One region of the Bacillus sp. 3255 genome, then DNA from elsewhere that is predicted to be linked to it. Evidence: riboswitches for the same ligand, from Rfam matches in the RefSeq annotation. Region 1 holds a riboswitch; the other holds the start of a gene.
The links. A riboswitch is a leader RNA that binds a small molecule or an ion and turns the genes downstream of it on or off. The one in region 1 is predicted to bind FMN.

Region 1 (8,892 bases):
CACGACGCAGTTTTGAGTCTGGACCTCGCTTTGAGCGCTAATTTGATCCACGTCCGGATACCGCCTTTCACTTTGGAGGCTCTGGCCATAAGTCTGACCCCAGCAAACATCACATGCCACACGCGGATTCTACCCGCCACTCGCACCTCGGTGGAGAAAATTTTCTCATTGAATTGCGGAATGACATCGATCCGCGGCGTTGCCTTTAACTGAACATACCGCATCGTAAAACCGAGCAGCGAAGATTTGATCCCCCATACGATTCCCGTCGTAATGGCGGTTTCCGGCGCATCGCCGATCCCGAGGCGGGTGATCCACTTCAGCTCCGTACACTGAACTTTGGCGAGCGTCTGTTTCATCCAATCATACAGATTCAACGTATGTACAAGCGCGTCTTTGGCTTCCTTGAAGTAGGTGATCACTTTCTCTTTGGTAATGTGATCCTTGCTTTCATCTTTCAGCTTCGCTTCCGCTTTGGAGACGACCTCGGATTTGATCAGAATCCCTTTCGTAAATCCTTTGAACTGTATAATGGGAATGACGTATCGATAGCGGACTAGCCCAAAAAGCGCACGCACTTCCACAGAAAGAGTGTCATTATCCTTGACCCTGGAGAAATAAAATTCTCCCCGGATGAAGCTTAATAGCACTATGAGGATGACCATGAGAACTACAACAATGATAAGCGCAACCCACAACAACCCCATTCTCCTCCTTAACAAAAAAAATCCACGGCTGGAAATGTGTTTCCGGCACGTGGAGTTAGTATGAGCATCTGAAGGAAATGAAATGCATTTCTTCCTATTCGGTTTCTTCCGCTACGTCGTCCAACGTGAGCTGCTTCTGATCTCCGATCCGGTCAAATAACATGCGCGTCTCTTCTTCCAGATCGAACTCCCCTTGGAAGTTCGCCGTATCCGGCAGTTCACTAATTGAACTAAGGCCAAAATACTCCAGAAATTGTTTGGACGTTCCGTACAAAATCGGTTTTCCTACCGCATCGGCTCGTCCGACTTCAATAATCAGATCCTTGCTCGTCAAGGTAGCGAGGGCACGGTCGCATTTCACGCCGCGAATTTCTTCTATCTCCACCCTTGTAATGGGCTGCTTATAGGCAATAATCGATAAAGTTTCAAGCGCAGCTTGCGATAAAGATGAACGGGATGGCGTATAAGCCAATCGTTCGAAGTAGGGGGCATGCTCGGCCAGCGTAGTCAACTGGTAGGCGCCGGCTACCTCCACGATCTGTATCCCGCGGTGCTTGCGCTTGAAATCCGTTCGCATATCCTTGATGAGATCGCGTACCAGATAGGCATCCAGATCCATGACCTCGGCGATTTGTTTGGCATCCAAACCTTCGTCACCAGAGGCAAAGAGCAATCCTTCAATAATCGATTTCATCTGTTGAAAATTGAGTGTCAATGGAATCCTCCTCTTTAGCTTGAATGACGATATCTTCGAACAACCGGTATTGATAACAGACGACTCTCTTCATCTTCATCAGCTCGAGAATCGCCAGGAACGTGACGACAATTTCTTCCCGCGTCATTTCGTAATCAAACAGCTTGGAGAAAAGCAGCTTGCCGCCGCGAACTCTAAGCAAGTCCACGACCTCGCGAATCCGCTCTTTCACGGAAATTTCATCCCGGCGAATCCGGGTAACGACGTTCCGGTTCGCCAGCTTGCGCAGCGTACGCTGAAACGCATACAACAAATCGGCGACATCCAATCCTTCCACCGGATTCTCCTGCACCTGCTGCAGGAACGGCGTCAAATCTTCCGGCTCGCGCGTATAGATCTGGCTTCGCTCCACCTCTTTGTCCCGGAGCATGTCCGCAATGGATTTGTACTTCCGGTACTCGATCAGCTTGGCGACAAGTTCAGCTCGCGGATCCAATTCGTCTTCCATATCGTCAAAATATTCGTCGAACTCATCGATCACAGGCGGCTTAGGCAGCAGCATTTTGCTCTTAATCGAAAGCAGCGTCGCAGCCATCACGAGAAATTCGCTCGTCACTTCCAGTTCGAATTCCTGCATGGCTTGTACGTACTCTAAGTATTGCTCCGTGATTTCTTTGATCGGAATATTATAAATGTCAAGTTCATTTTTATCGATAAGATGAAGCAAGAGATCAAGGGGGCCTTCAAAAGCTTCCAGCTTATAAGTAACTTTCATTTATTCTCCCCCTTGTCATATAGAAAATAGATTCATAACCAATTGCGCGGCAAGCGGGTATACATGTTCAAGCGCCCATTGACCGGCAGGAGTAATCAGCAACACAATAACTAGAATAAGTGCATAACGCTTGTTGTGATCCATCCATCTTTGCTGGTTCGGAGGGACCAGGCCTTGCACGATGTGCCACCCGTCGAGCGGGTAAAGCGGTACCATATGAATGACGGCAAGCATGATATTGACGATGACGCCGTACTGCAAATAGACTCGCCACTGTTCCACGACGATCGACTCGGACGCATCTCCCTGTACGAATGACGGAAGAAAGAAATAGAGCCACCAGAAGAACAACGCGAGCAGCAAATTGGTTAATGGACCGGCTATGTAAACGAGAGTATGGGACAGCTTGGGCTTTCTCTTAAAATTCGAAGCGTTGACCGGCATCGGTTTGGACCAGCCGTACGGACCGAAAACAATCATCGCGAGCCCCAAGGTGTCCAAATGCACCAAGGGGTTCAGCGATAAACGTTTGTTATTCCGGGCGGAAGAGTCCCCGAGCAGCTTGGCCAAGCCCGCATGCGCCGCATCGTGCAGCGTCATGGCGATCAGGAACGCAAGCAGCCGTGGGAGCAGCGTCTCCAGATGATAATACGAAAGCATTTAGGAAGAGAATTGCTTCGTCAAGTTCGCCATTTCAATCGCGGTTACAGCAGCTTCCCAGCCTTTGTTGCCAGCCTTCGTCCCCGCACGCTCCACAGCTTGTTCAATCGAATCCGTCGTCAATACGCCGAAAATCGTTGGCACGCCGGTTTTCAGGTTGATCGCCGAAACGCCTTTGGCAACTTCGCTGCATACATAATCAAAATGAGGCGTTGAACCGCGAATGACGGCGCCAAGCGTAATCACTGCATCGTATTTCCCGCTCTCCGCCATCTTCTGTGCAATAAGCGGAAGCTCGAATGCGCCGGGTACCCAAGCGATGTCCACTTCGTTATCCTCTACACCGTGGCGTTTCAAAGCGTCTTGTGCGCCGCCGAGCAGCTTGGAAGTAATAAATTCATTGAAACGTCCAACAACAATGCCGTACTTCAAATTCTGCGATACTAAATGTCCTTCGTAAATCGTAGCCATGGTTATATTCTCCCTTTCTCTATGAAAACCGGTTTATTGGTAAAATGATCGTGCCTTAAATGCCGCTGCCGGAATCGTGGAAACTCAGCATATGGCCAAGCTTCTGCTTCTTGGTCCGCAAATAATTCACATTGTCCTCCTTAGAGGCCATCTGGATCGGCACGCGCTCAACGACCTCCAGGCCATAGCCTTCGAGACCTTTGATTTTGCGCGGATTATTCGTTAGCAGGCGGAGCTGGCTGATGCCGAGATCCTTCAATATCTGAGCGCCGATTCCGTAATCGCGAAGATCCGGAGCGAAGCCAAGCTTAATATTCGCCTCAACCGTGTCCAATCCCTGCTCCTGCAAAGCGTAAGCTTTCAATTTATTGATTAAACCGATGCCGCGGCCTTCCTGTCGCATATATAATAATACACCATTGCCCTCTTCATCAATCTGTTTTAGTGCGCTATCCAGCTGTGGCCCGCAATCGCAGCGGTGCGAATGAAACACATCGCCCGTCAGGCACTCGGAATGCACACGCACCAGCGTAGGCTTCGCAGGGTCGATGACCCCTTTGACCAGAGCGACATGCTCCTTATTATCGAGCTGGTTCGTATAGGCGATCGCCTTAAACGTACCGAAATCGGTCGGCAGATTGATTTCCACTTCACGCTGGACGAGCTTCTCCTGCCTGTTGCGGTATTGAATCAAATCCTGAATCGTAATCAAGCACAAATTGTGTTTCTCCGCAATCTCCATCAGATCCGGAACACGGGCCATCGTGCCGTCTTCCTTAATGACTTCACAGATCACGGCCGCCGGGTAGGATCCGCATAGAATAGCCAGATCCACAGCCGCTTCGGTGTGACCCGCTCTGCGCAGCACGCCGCCTTTCTTGGCGATCAGCGGGAAAATATGGCCGGGCCTGCGGAAATCCTGCGGCTTCGTTGCCGGATGAATCAAGCCCATCACCGTTCTTGAACGTTCGTGCGCCGATATCCCTGTACTTGTCTCGATATGGTCGACCGATACCGTAAAGGCGGTTCCGTGGTAATCCGTATTCCTCGCGACCATCGGCGGCAGATCGAGCTCTTGCGCACGCTCCTCCGTGATCGGCGCGCAGACGAGACCACGGCCTTCCTTGATCATGAAATTGATCACTTCCGGCGTCGTTTTGTCAGCCAGGGCAATAAAATCCCCTTCGTTCTCGCGGTCTTCGTCGTCAACGGCAATAATAACTTTGCCTAAGCTGAGGTCTCTCAGCGCTTCCTCTATCGTACTGAAACGTATTTGTGTCATGGTTGAATCACCTCTTCTTCGAGCTTAATTTCCGTCTTACATAAAGCCATGGTCTGCTAGAAAGCCGGCCGTTAACGTACTTTGCTTCTTCCCGCTGCCTTGCACGTTATCGGCAGGTCCGAATTTCAGCAGTCGCTCCATATATTTGCCTAGAACGTCGCATTCCATGTTAATGGTGTCGCCGGCTTTTTTATCCTGCAGCACCGTTTGAGCGAGCGTATGCGGAATGATGGAGACGGCCACATCGCGTTCCGTCACATCGACGACGGTCAGTGAGATGCCGTCAATCGTAATAGATCCGCCGGGAATGATATATCTGAAAATATGCGGATTGTCCGGTTCGAACCGGTAAACGACCGCGTTTTCTTCCGGAACGCGTGACAGAATCGTCGCCGTTGCGTCCACATGTCCTTGCACGATATGTCCGCCGAACCGGCCGTTCGCCGCCATCGCCCGTTCCAGATTCACGCGGGCGCCTGTCTGCAGGTTGCGCAAATTCGTCTTGCGGTACGTTTCCGGCATCACATCCACCGAGAACGATTCGCTGTCGAACGAGATGACTGTCAAGCAGACACCGTTCACGGAGATGCTATCGCCCAAGTGTACGTCCTCGAGCACTTTATGTGCGGCAATCGTCAATACCATCGCTTGACCCACGCTATGAATGCGGCGCATGCGGCCGATTTCTTCAATTATGCCGGTAAACATGGCAGCCCTCCATTCGTCAGTCTTGATACGCCGGATAGCCCGTTATGCAAATATCCGGTCCGAGCTGCTCGACCTTCAACCGGTCGAGCGTCAATGCGTCATCCATCTTCGCGAAGCCTTCGAAGTTGATGTTCACCGGTGCTGCATGTCCCCCGCCGATCAGTTTCGGCGCAAACATCAGCACCAGCTTGTCCAGCAGGCGCCGCTCCAGCATGGCGCCGTTAAGCCGTCCTCCACCCTCGAGGAGGATGGAGCCGATCTCGCGCTCGCCGAGCTGGCGCATCGCGAGCGTCAGATCCACCTGCGGGCCGTCCCCGCAGGTGAGCACCGTGATGCCGCGCGCTTCCAGCGCGGCACGCCGCTCTGCGGGCGCCTGTGCGGTCGCGAGCAGGATCGTCGGCTGACGATCCTGCTCCGTGAGCACCCGGGCGCCCGGCGGGATCCGCAAGCGCGAGTCCGCGATAATCCGTACCGGCTGCAGGGCCGGTACGTCGCCGCGCGCGCTGAGGAGCGGATCGTCGGCGATGATCGTCTCGACGCCGACCATGATGCCCTGATGCCGGTGGCGCAGGGTATGCACATAAGCGCGCGACGCCGGCGATGTGATCCACCGGCTGTCGCCGGTCTTGGAGGCGATGCGGCCGTCCAGCGTGCTGGCGGTCTTCAGCGTCACGAATGGCATGCGCGTGACGATATATTTGTTGAAAGCCTCGTTCATCGCCGCGGCTTCCTCCCCCAGCAGCCCGACGGAGACGTCGATGCCGTGGGCTCGCAGCTTGGCGATACCGGTGCCGGCCACCTGGGGATTCGGGTCCGTGCCGGCAACCACGACGCGCGTCACTCCCGCGGCGATCAAGCGATCGCTGCAGGGCGGCGTCTTGCCGTAGTGGCTGCACGGCTCCAAGGTGACATAGGCGGTGCTGCCGCTTGCCTCCTCGCCGGCCATAGCCAGAGCGAGAACCTCGGCATGGCCATGTCCTCTTTTCAAATGAGCCCCCATGCCAACGATGCGCCCCTCCTTGACCAGCACGCAGCCGACAACCGGGTTGATCCCTGTTTGGCCAAGCGCGCTTTCGGCCATTTGCAGCGCTAGCCTCATATATGCTTCATCATTCAAGACATGCATGCCTGTTCACCGCCAATAGGTAGAATTTGAACGAACGCCAAAAGACCCCTCCGCATATCGGATAGGGGCCAGAGATTTGTAGGTAACACGAAAAAGCCTCGGCTGTACGCGCCTGCTCCATTTTTGATCAAATCAAACAAGACCGGCGTAGTTGTCGAAAGGACAGACCTGCCGAATTTTTGTTCTCGTGAAAAAATGTACAAGCATGCACAGCGAATCTTGGATTCGCATTCTCCTTCTCCCATCCAGACTATACTGTCGGTCCCGGATTCTCACCGGGTCAGCCGTAGCGAAGCTGTATGTCAGGTACCGCTAGCTTCAAAACGGGTCACGGACTGATCGACGCTCCAGCCTAATGGCCAGCCGTCGAATCACCGCCGGTGTGGAATTTCACCACGCCCCGAAGGTTGCACACATATGAAAAGTAACTTATGAAAAATTTATCACTCACACTTCGAAAAAGCAAGGTCTTTTTTAACACATCAGGGAACCGAGCGTACTTCAAGCCGATTCAACCCGGTTGCGGCCGCCGCTTTTGGCGCGGTACAGCGCTTTGTCCGCCTGTTCGAACAGCTTGTCCGGCTCGCTCGTGGTCAGCGGGTAGGCGGCTACGCCGATCGACAGCGTCACTTTTCGACCATTGTATCCCCGGTTCGTCTCCATCGACTGGCGAATACGCTCAGCCTCCTCGAGCGCCGCTTCCAGACTCTGATCCGGCAGCAGGATGACGAACTCCTCTCCGCCAAACCGAAAACAGTAGCCCCGCCCGTCCACACATGATTGCAAAATGGATGCAACCAATTGCAGCACTTTATCCCCAGTCTCATGCCCCTCCTGATCATTCACGAGCTTAAAGCGGTCGATGTCGATAAGCAAAAAAGCGAAAGCCTTGTTCTGACCTACAAGGTTATGCAAGTATGCCTCCATCGTACGGCGGTTGTACAGCCCCGTCAACGAATCCGTTTGCGCGACCACCGATAGATGGTCGAACTCGGAGCGCAAATGCTTTACGGCCACGCCGAGAGCTTGGTGCAGCTTATTCGCTTCGTACAGCCAGGAATGGATGCGGGGAGGTTCCTCGCGAATCAGATTGTCGGCTGACAGCTTTTGCGCGTATTGGGCTAGCCTTACGAGCGGCTGTGACATTTTGCCGATTGCCACATAGATCCCGATCAGGAATGCGAGCAGAATGGGAACCACATACGCCAGCATTTGTAAAACAAGATGACGCGCCTCGTTCAGCACGACTTCCGTAGGGGTCTGCGCGATAATGCCCCAGCCGGTCTCGTTCATATACGTATAGCTGGCTAGCATGTCGACCCCCTTGCTATTCTTGATTCTCCTAACGCCGCTCTCTCCATGAAGAATATCTTGTACCGCCGGATTGCTGCTGACATCCTCGCCGATGCGCGTCGGGTCCGGATGATAGATCAGCTCGCCTCTGGACCCGACAACATATACGTAAGTGCCTTCGGTGTCCTTCATCGAATCGCTTAATACCGTATTAAAGAGATTCGACTCATGCAGCGAGATCGTCCCGCTCAGCGCCCCCAGAAACTCGCCCCTTTCGTCAAATAAAGGCTGCACAAGCGCTACGGATAACACTCCTGCTTCCGTTGCATAAGCTTCTGAAATGCCATACTTTCGCTCTGCGAACAACCGTGCAACGACACCGGACACATGCTGCCCCTGCAGCCCGACCTGTACGGGAGATGCGTCGGTGATAACTCCCGTGCGGTCGATAAGCGTAACCGAACTCAAGCTGGAGTGATTATGCCTCAGCAATTGCAGTATATCGTAACGGTCTGACAGGTCCGCATTTTGAGCGACATAAACGCCTGTTCCTCCCATGACTTGTTTCAAATTGATCACGAGCCCGTTGACGGTATCCGCGAGCTTATCGGCGTATATTTTATTTAATTGAAAGGTTGTTTGGATGAGCGATTTCTTCTCATGTTCATATCCGACGATGACGCTTACAGTAAGCGTTGTCAAAACAGACATAAGAACGAGCATGTCGACCAGAGTTCGCAGTTTAAAGTCTCTTCGATTCATCTAAAATTTTCACTCCGTCTTCATGAAATGGATGGATATCCTTATTCTCTTAAAAAAGTGTTAGGAAAATTACGTTAATCCGGTGTGAGAGTATTAGTTTTCACAACACTTATGTTAGTATTTGTAAGAACTCCTCTTCGGGCCCGCTGTAATTATCCTAAAATAGTGCTCGGGCGGGAGGTGATCCGGCTCTGAAGTGAAGCTCCTGCAATTTCGACCTACGGCAAAGGGCGTAGCTGCCCCCGGAGATGGCGTAACTGGAATATCTCCCGTTATTCCAGCCAAAAGATGCCCATGCGAGTGTGATAACGGGAAAATCTCCCGTTATTTTCATGGTAAATGCCGGATATCAGGGATTTGGTGCAATTTTAACAGGACAGATTCCCGTTATTTCTCCTACAAGCCAATTGAAGG
Region 2 (8,892 bases), on a different contig from region 1:
CTGCCCAGCAAGACCGTCACAATGAGCGTAAGGACTAGCAGCAGCACGGTAATGCTGAGCGATTCGGTGAAGGCGGCATTCGCAGCCGCTTTGGACCTGCTGACCCAGACGGTCCAATCGATTTCCGGAATGACTTTGTACGTAATCAGCTCTTTCTGGGCGGATGTATGCAGCTGATACGTGCCTTCGCCTTTCTGCTGCTGCCGCGCGTCTTGGGCTGCCGGCTCCCCGGATAAATCGGCCAACGTCTCGGTCAGCTGCGCATCCGGATGATAGATCGGCTTCCCCGCATGATCCAGCACGACCGGATAAGCCGCTTGACCGTAATCGTACTTCGTCACAAGCTCCTTGATCGGCGCCAGATCCAGCACGGCGAGGACGAAGCCGTCGAGCTGCCTGCTCCCCTTGTAGACCGGCACCGCAATCGCGACGGCAGGGCGGTTCAGCCCCTCGGGCCCGCGAAACAGCGAGGAAATGACCGTGTTTTGCGCGGACTGCACCCGCTTGGCATAATCCCGGTCCCCCACATCCATGCCGATCAAACCGTTATCCGCCAGCGTTTGCGTCGCTTTGACGAAGCCGCCTGCATCCACCACATAGATGCCTGCGAAGCCCGCCAAGTTTTGCTGCAAGGACTGTAGCTTAAGCGTCAAGCTTTCCCGCGTGCGGAACGGAGCGTCCGAGGCTGAAATCGTAGCGGCCAGCGTTTCCACGGCGTTGCGGTGGTAGTACATGTAATCCTGCACGGCATCCCCAAGCCGGTACGTCGTGACCTGCTGATTCCGGTTGGACTCTTGCGTGATTTGCATAATTTGCGAAACCTGGAAGGTACCCAGGATTAAGATCGGGATCATCGCCATAATGGCGAACGTTAAGGTTAAATGCGAACGCATCGAATAATGCTTCAAAGGCGTACCTCCGGTCTTCATTCATCCCTTTATTTTACCATTAGCCAATTTGTAATGAAAATGAAATGTGATTTTCATCTGTTTTTAATGAACGCGTCCTATAATAAAAGTCGACCCCCCTTTAAAATATATAGACTTAGACCCGCGGCCCGTTGCTGTGGGTCTCTTTTTTTATCCTCTTGCCAAAACTAATATCATTAGTTATTATTCTAATGTAGTTAGTTCGCAGTAAAGGAGTACGACGATCATGATAACCATTTTACAAGCCGCAAACCTGGGTTTGCGCTTTCTGCTGGAGTTATGCTTGCTCGCTTCCCTTTCTTATTGGGGCTTTCATACGGACAGGGGACTTCTGCTCAAAATCGTTCTAGGCATCGGCACTCCGCTGCTAACTGCCTTCATCTGGGGCATGTTCCTTTCCCCCAAAGCTTCCGTTGCCATAGCGCTGCCGTTCCTGCTGGCCCTGGAAGCCGCGCTGTTCACCGTCGCGGTCCTTGCGCTTTACGCAACCGGCAAACACTCGCTGGCTGTGCTTCTCGGAGCCGTTTATGTCTTGAACCGGCTGCTCATGTGGGTCTGGGAGCAATAAACGAAAAGAACCCGCCATCCGCACGCGGACAAGGCAGGCCCTTTCTTTTTTACATATACGCGATCAGTTGGCCTTCTTTGACCACAACGTCGTACGACAGCAAGCTTTTGGTCGGCACATTCAGACACGCCCCGGAATGAAGATCGAATGTCCATCCGTGCATGGGGCACACGAACTCACCCTTCTCCGCTTCAACGATCGCACCGGCATGCGGACACCGGCTCGATAGAAGCTTGTATGCTTGTCCGTCCTCCGTTTGGATCAACCAAAACAAATTTTTGTCATGCACGACTTCCGCCGGCAGTTTGGTGAAGCTTTGCTCCGAGCCTAGCTGTACCTCTTTCATCGCATTTCCCCCTATGTTGGTCGTTCTGCATTCAGTTTACTGCAATCTCGCTATTCTTACACATAATTTCCCACAATGTTGCGATAGGATGTCCATAATGTTTCGGTACAGTAAGGATGTAAGGGAGAGACACTCACCTACATACCTTCAATTCGAAAGGAGTTTTCCATCGTGAGAACACAATTGAAACGCCGCGTAAGCCAAGCTACTCTATTAGCTTTCATGTTAACCACAGCATTCGGAGCCGTCAGCGCATCGGCTGCCGATGAATCCGCTTCAGAAACGAAACCGACTGCCGCACCTGCCGCACCTGCCGCAGCCATCACCGAGGGGAAGCCGGTTCTGGTGAAGAGCGTTGCCGCAGCACATATCGGCTCCGGCTTGCTGTTTCAGCCGGCTCATGAGCGCAACTACCTGAAGCTGCTCGCCGGCGCTTATGCGCCCGACAGCTTGGATGCATGGAAGCAAGCGCTCGAGGACCGCAAGCAAGCGGAGAGTGAATTGCTGAAACCTACGCTTACAATCGGCGGCCTAATCCCATCGACGAAAGCAGGCGAAGCTGTTGCCGCCCCGATGAATCCGGCGGAAACGAAAACATTCACGCTGAAAGCTGCACCTGCTGCCGTTCCGGATGGCGAAGCACCTTCTTCCGCGCCTCGAGTCAAGAAAATCATCATCTCGAAGGACGGCAGCGGGGAAAGCACCAAGCTTATCCAAGCAATCCCTCTTGAGGGAGCTCCCGTATCCGGTGATATAATGGAGTCAATGCAATTCGAGCCTGTACCTCTTCCTGAATCGTTCGTTCGGCAGCAGAAGCTGACCGAAGCCGTCGAAGCGGATGACGCAGCCGCAATCCAAAGCCTTCTGCCCCAACTGCTGGAGGATTACAAGAAAGAGACGGACAATATCCGCAGCCTGGCCAAAAAGTTGAAAGATCAAGCGACCAAAGCAGAAGAGTAACAATAAACCGGTGGACCGCATTGGCCTATGAAGGCATGCGGCTCCACCTTTCCCCATTTACAGATCGCGAAGGAGGAATGCGGCCCATGTACCGCATTTATTTAGTCGAAGACGAAGAACATTTGAGAGGCGTCCTAGGCGCCTATTTGGAGAAAGAGGGGTGGCAAGTGCGTTCGTTCGCTGACGGAACGTCGGCAAGATCCGCCATTACCGAGCGGCCGGACTTGTGGGTCCTCGATATTATGCTTCCCGGCGTAGACGGGTACCAGCTGATGCGTGAGATTAAAGCGGACCAGCCTGCGCAGCCCGTCATCTTCATCTCGGCCCGGGATGCCGATATTGACCGGATTATCGGCCTGGAGATGGGGAGCGACGATTACTTAGCCAAGCCCTTCTTGCCCCGGGAGCTTGTGATTCGCACGCGCAAGCTGCTGGAACGCGTGTATGCCGGGCATCCCGCCGGCATGGCGCCGGCTTCCCTGGAGCGCCGTACGAAGCTGAACGTGCCCCCCTATCTGATCGATGAGCAGGCGCGCATTGTGACCGGGGAGGACGGAAGCAAATTCGAGCTCACCTCCAAGGAGTTCGAGCTGCTGCTGTACTTGACCGGCCATCACGGGCAGGTGTTGGAACGCGAACAGGTGCTTAGAGCCGTATGGGGCATCGACTATTTCGGAACAGACCGCGTCGTGGACGATTTGGTGCGGAGACTTCGCCGCAAGCTGCCGGAACTTCGTCTGGAAACTGTATACGGATACGGGTATAGGATGGTGAAATTATGACGCTGCGTTTCGGACAATGGCCGCTGGTCATGAAGCTATGGAGCGCTTTTGCCTCCTTGACGCTGTTGATCTTCACGATGCTGGCCGTCCTGCTCCCTTGGACGTTAAAGGACTTTTTCACGGAACAGCTTTACGATATTTTGTTGGATACGCAGAGCGGGCTCCATATGGAAGCAGCCGCTTTGACTGCACCATCCCCCACCATCACCCTTATGACAAAGGTAGGAAATTCCCTTGTAACGGATATGAAGCCTGTTGTACCCTCCGCTAAGGCGGAGAATACGGAAGCCGTACAGGCGGTTCCGATTATCAAAGGAGGACGCATCCACATAGGAGCAAGCACGGCGACCGAGTCTTCTCAGATTGAGCCCGTGCCTCAACCGATGTCCGAAGCGGCCGCATCTGGAGAAGCACCCGCTCCCGCAGCCGCATTGGATTCTCCCTCAATCGCCGCCCGCGTCATTTCACCCTTTACGGCGACATTAAGCGCTCCGGCCATTCGGCATTTTACGATTATCGGAACCCCGGGTGCTCAAGATACTTTGAGCACGGCTGCAGGGAGCAGTGAGCCTTTCCTGCAAGCCATGGAGCAGGATGCTTTCGCCCAGAAGCTGCCTGTCGCCAAATATTCAACGAGCATCGATAACAAAAGCGTGTTCTACGTCATCCGCAAAGAATTGATCCAAGGCCAGCCCAGCTTCATCGTGTCCTATGCTTGGGGCAATTACCGCAACGATCTGGTGATGACGATGTTCGGCAGACTGATGCTGATGATGGTCGGCCTCATCGTCCTCTCATGGCTGCCCTGCTTGATCATCGCCCGCTACTTCACCCGCCCGCTCGTGCAGATGGAGCGGCATGTCGGACGCATGGCCGAGCGCGACTGGCATGAGCCGATCGAGACGGACCGCAAGGATGAAGTCGGCCGTCTGGCCAAAGCGATCGAGGCGATGCGGCAGCGCCTTGTGCGCCAGGACCGGGCGCAGCAATTTTTCCTGCAGCACACCTCGCATGAGCTCAAAACGCCGGTCATGGTCATTCGCAGCTACGCGCAGTCGATTCAAGACGGTGTTTTCCCCAAAGGCAGCCTGAGTGAAAGCGTAGGCGTCATTATGAAAGAAGGCGAACGGCTGGAGAAGCGGATTCGCGACCTGCTGCTGTTGAACAAGCTGAATTATGTAACGGCCAGAGAGAAGCCGTTCCGTTCCTTTGCGCTGCAGGAGGTCGTGGAGGATGTGATGGAGCGCCTGCGCTACCGGCGCCCGGAAATCGAGTGGCAGACGGAACTCTCCCCCGTAACGCTGGCCGGCGATCCCGATCAATGGAAGATCGCACTCGAGAATATGCTCGACAATCAGCTGCGCTATGCCAAGAGCTGTATACGGATTGTGCTTACGCCACATCCAGTTGGCGAATGCACGGCGGCTGCGGACGGCTTCTCGCTGCTGCGGCTCAGCAACGACGGTCCGCCTATCGAACAGGCTGTAGCGGACAGCCTGTTCGAGCCGTTTCGCTCCGGCGGTGACGGTGAGTTCGGCCTTGGACTGGCCATTGTGAAGCAAATTGTTGAGCATCACGGCATGACGGTTCGCGCTGCGAACGAGCGTGACGGCGTATCCTTTTTTATTGAGCGGGGGGTTGAGGAGCCCGACAAAGGCAGCGATGCCTCCATGCCGAAAGTATCTTAGGGCAGGCATAATAACAGAAGCTATCCAGAAGGTCTATAATCAGACCGTAGGGATAGCTTCTTTGTCGTATGCGTAGGATGAGGAAATAGAGTGCGCTATGATGTCTGAAACCAAGCACGCAGCGAGTGCATTGGGAAATACAATCCTCTATTTTGCCAATAATGACCGGACTAGCAGCTTTTCGAGGCTAATAAGATACTGGATTTCCGCTCGGCATAAGAATGCATCCGTATTTGCCCATATAGCGCCTCCTATTTCCCATTCGCACAAAAGGAACATTGTGCATGCGCTCAGCAAGGAACTCTTATGCCTTCGCTTTATTGGAGTTGCGGCTCATCGCCCACAGCGTGAACCAAATCAAGATAAATCCCGCGAGCTGGCCAAGCGTCAGCTTCTGTCCGAACACGAGCCAATTCATGAGAACCCCTACCGCAGGGAACGCAAGCTCAGCCAATGTGGCGAAGAACGCCTTCGTGGACGAAAGCCCTTTGTAGTAGAGCAGCATGGAGAGCAGCCCCGGGAAAAACGCCTGAAACAGCAGGTTCACCGCGATCAGCGCCATGGCTCCGCCGGATCCGTTAGCATGCCACGCATTGCCGCTCGACAGCAGGACGACCGTCAGCAGCGGGATTGCCAGCAGGAAGCGGAGCGAAGTGACAACAGGGAAATCCAGCTTTTGATGGAGCAGATATTTCCCCATGACCGTCGAGCCGCCCCACAGGGCAGCCGCCAGAATGGAGAATAGGCAAGCTACGGTGCCGAGGTCATGCAAGCCCAACTGCGGCGAAGCAAAGCCGAACGTCAACAGATAAGTGCCTAACAGCGCAACAAGGATATAGGCAGCAAATTTGGAGGGCAACGTTTCTTTGAGCAGCACGCGGGCTAATAGGATAGCGAATAAGGGCTGTAATTTCTGCAAAAGTAAAATGGCATTGGCATTACCGTGCGAGAAAGCCGCCGTGAACAGGATCGTAGCGATGGCGGAACCGCCCCATGAGATAAAGAGCAGGGCGCCGATGACGGCAAGCGTCAGCTTGCCGGCCAGTGTCTTGCGGTACTTCGCCAGTACCGGCACTGCGTACAAAGCCAGCAGCAGATGCTCGACAAAAACGATCTGCGCAGAGGTAAAGCTCTTCAACAGCAAAATCCGGAACAGCGGATCAAGCCCCCATAACGTAGCGCCGAGAGCGACGTACCAGATGCCGCTGATACCGCGACTGCGCGTAGACAGGACCTCCGCGCTTTTACTTCTCAACTCGAATGCATTCTCCAATTCAAAAACCTCCTAAGGATTTTTTTGAATTGAACCTTCTGAAAAGAGACGATGCCCCCACTGGCATTCAGCGGGGGCATCGACAAACAGACCTGCCAAAAACATAAGTTTTTGACAAGCTGCTTTTCACCTTCTCCCATCCGGACTATAACCGTCGGCCTTGGAATCGCACCAAGTCAGTCCCAGCCTGTAGGCCGGGAGTCGCGGGCTTGAGATACAACGGACGTATCTTCACCGCCGGTAGGGAATTACACCCTGCCCCGAAGGTTCAACTTCTATTGAAGTGTATCTTAACATGTTACAGTTTAACTGGCAATACATTTCTGCACATCTTTCTGCAAGACATATCTGCAAGAACCGCCATAAAGCGGCAGCCTATTTCATCTCCAGAACCGGAATATGGAAAAACACAATCAGGAACGCCGTACAAACCAAGCAAAGTAACCAAGCCCACAGCGGTTTCGCGAAATGCAGCCGGAGTCCGAGGAACATGAATACCCAGACAACGATGGACCAAGCGAAGCTCCAGTTGTTGTGATAAGTCATTAAATGCGCAAAGAAGAACACCGCTTCGACGCCGGTAAAAGCAATTGACCAGGCCGCTATATAAACAAGCTGTTTCCACATCCGCGACTTCAAAGGATAATGCGTTAAATAGACCAGCACAATACAGGGGAGATTCGTGAAAGCGATCATGAAATCCGCCAATGTATGGTTGGGAATAGTCGACGTTTTATGAAACTGCCAAAGTTGGTGCTTATAAAGGAGCAGAGAAATGAAGAAATCCACACTAACGGCGAACAAGATAGTGGGATAGTAGGTTCTCCAGTTTCTCCAATCCCCGAAACGCCACGCCGAAATCAGGCACAGCAGGGCCATAGCTATAGGTAAAGATGAACGAAAAAAGGCTGCTGCGTCACCCATCGATTAACTCCATTCATAAAGCTTTACTTCCTGCAAGTTCACTCATCTGCTTGATACCTTAGTATTCCATTTATGGCTGTTTCGTATGAATCATACAGTGGTTAACTTGCATTCGCGACCTGCTTCCCCCGGTTGTTCTTTCTAAGCAGCGCCCTCAAGCTATCGAAATTGGCACAAATGGTGCCGGCGATCACCGTCAGCACTCCCGCTGCGGTCAGCCATGTGATCGTTTCCCCATAAAAGACAACCCCGACCGCGAGAGCAATGAGCGGCGAGACATACAGCCATGTAGCCGGAAAGACTGGATTCGTCTTGGCTACAAGCCAATAAAACAAGCTGTGGCCGACCATGGATCCGATGACGGTCAAATAGAGCAGAGAACCGGCCGCCTTCGCATTCAACAGGCCTGAGACGTCGAACGGCTCCGTGAAAAAGGACAGGATGAGGAGCAGGCCTCCACCCCATATCATCTGGGCAGCGTTCAGGGCGATCGGCGAAGCCTCGGGGAATTGCTGAATAACACGCTTGGCATAGAGAGCGCCGGAAGAATAGAACAATTCCCCGACGAGAATCGCTGCGCATCCCGCCACCCAAGCGAGATTAGCCGCAATCGCCACATTCGGAAGCAGCAGAATGACAATGCCCGCGAAGCCTAGCATACAGCCGAATACGGACAGCCTCGTCGCTTTCAGCCGCAGCACGAAGGTTTGCAGCACGAGAATCATCATCGGCCCCGTGGCCGATAATACCGCAGCAATGCCGGATGCAACGTGCTGCTCCGCCCAATACAAAGTCGAGAACGTACCGAAGGTCAGTCCGATTCCCGTCAGCAGCATTTCCCGGCGGAACAGGTGAGCGAACCTGGCTTTCCCCCGCCATACCATCCAGCCAAATAATATCAAACCGGCTACTATAAATCTCAAGCCCGCTGAGAAAAATGGCGGCGCCGATGCATCCACCCCCACTTTAATCGCCAGAAACGTCGTGCCGAAAATAAAACAAACAAGCAAATAGTTCAAAATAATCATAGCCCTGCCTCCTCTTGGTAAGTATCATACAAGGGACAGAACAGAACAGTTGCCAATCTATAGAACAGTTAACCGTGGTTTAGGTTATTATAGTTATAGATACATAGATGGAGGGAGGAATCCGTATGAAACGGCCTGGTACGCAATCCGCCACTGAGAAGAACCTGCTTTTCAAGCAAGTATACGCGCACATAACGGCTAGAATCGATCGGGGCGAATGGAGAGCGCATGACAAGCTCCCTTCCGTCCGGGTTCTCGCCCAAGAGCTTCAGGTACACAGGCTGACTGTATTTCGGGCTTATCAGCTGCTAAAGCAATCGAACAGGGCTTATGTGAAAGAAAAGTCAGGTTACTATGTAAGTCCGAACGTAACGAAGGAAGGAACGGAATGGGC

Region 2: another riboswitch for FMN. It lies ahead of J2X61_RS14190 (DMT family transporter); the one in region 1 lies ahead of ribD (bifunctional diaminohydroxyphosphoribosylaminopyrimidine deaminase/5-amino-6-(5-phosphoribosylamino)uracil reductase RibD).

What each region holds. Positions count from the first base shown of each region.
Region 1 is NZ_JAVDUS010000025.1:715-9,606, reverse strand. Features, by position in the region: gene J2X61_RS30490 (DUF2953 domain-containing protein) at 1-707, opposite strand, end outside; gene scpB (SMC-Scp complex subunit ScpB) at 802-1,401, opposite strand; gene J2X61_RS30480 (segregation and condensation protein A) at 1,385-2,176, opposite strand; gene J2X61_RS30475 (site-2 protease family protein) at 2,192-2,836, opposite strand; gene ribH (6,7-dimethyl-8-ribityllumazine synthase) at 2,837-3,307, opposite strand; gene J2X61_RS30465 (bifunctional 3,4-dihydroxy-2-butanone-4-phosphate synthase/GTP cyclohydrolase II) at 3,363-4,589, opposite strand; gene ribE (riboflavin synthase) at 4,626-5,297, opposite strand; gene ribD (bifunctional diaminohydroxyphosphoribosylaminopyrimidine deaminase/5-amino-6-(5-phosphoribosylamino)uracil reductase RibD) at 5,314-6,423, opposite strand; FMN riboswitch at 6,653-6,835, opposite strand; gene J2X61_RS30450 (sensor domain-containing diguanylate cyclase) at 6,925-8,478, opposite strand.
Region 2 is NZ_JAVDUS010000008.1:121,258-130,149, forward strand. Features, by position in the region: gene J2X61_RS14160 (sensor histidine kinase) at 1-908, opposite strand, end outside; gene J2X61_RS14165 (YrdB family protein) at 1,156-1,497, shown strand; gene J2X61_RS14170 (Rieske (2Fe-2S) protein) at 1,547-1,843, opposite strand; gene J2X61_RS14175 (hypothetical protein) at 2,015-2,803, shown strand; gene J2X61_RS14180 (response regulator transcription factor) at 2,890-3,585, shown strand; gene J2X61_RS14185 (HAMP domain-containing protein) at 3,582-5,273, shown strand; gene J2X61_RS14190 (DMT family transporter) at 5,578-6,546, opposite strand; FMN riboswitch at 6,671-6,818, opposite strand; gene J2X61_RS14195 (CBO0543 family protein) at 6,922-7,470, opposite strand; gene J2X61_RS14200 (DMT family transporter) at 7,572-8,498, opposite strand; gene J2X61_RS14205 (aminotransferase-like domain-containing protein) at 8,624-8,892, shown strand, end outside.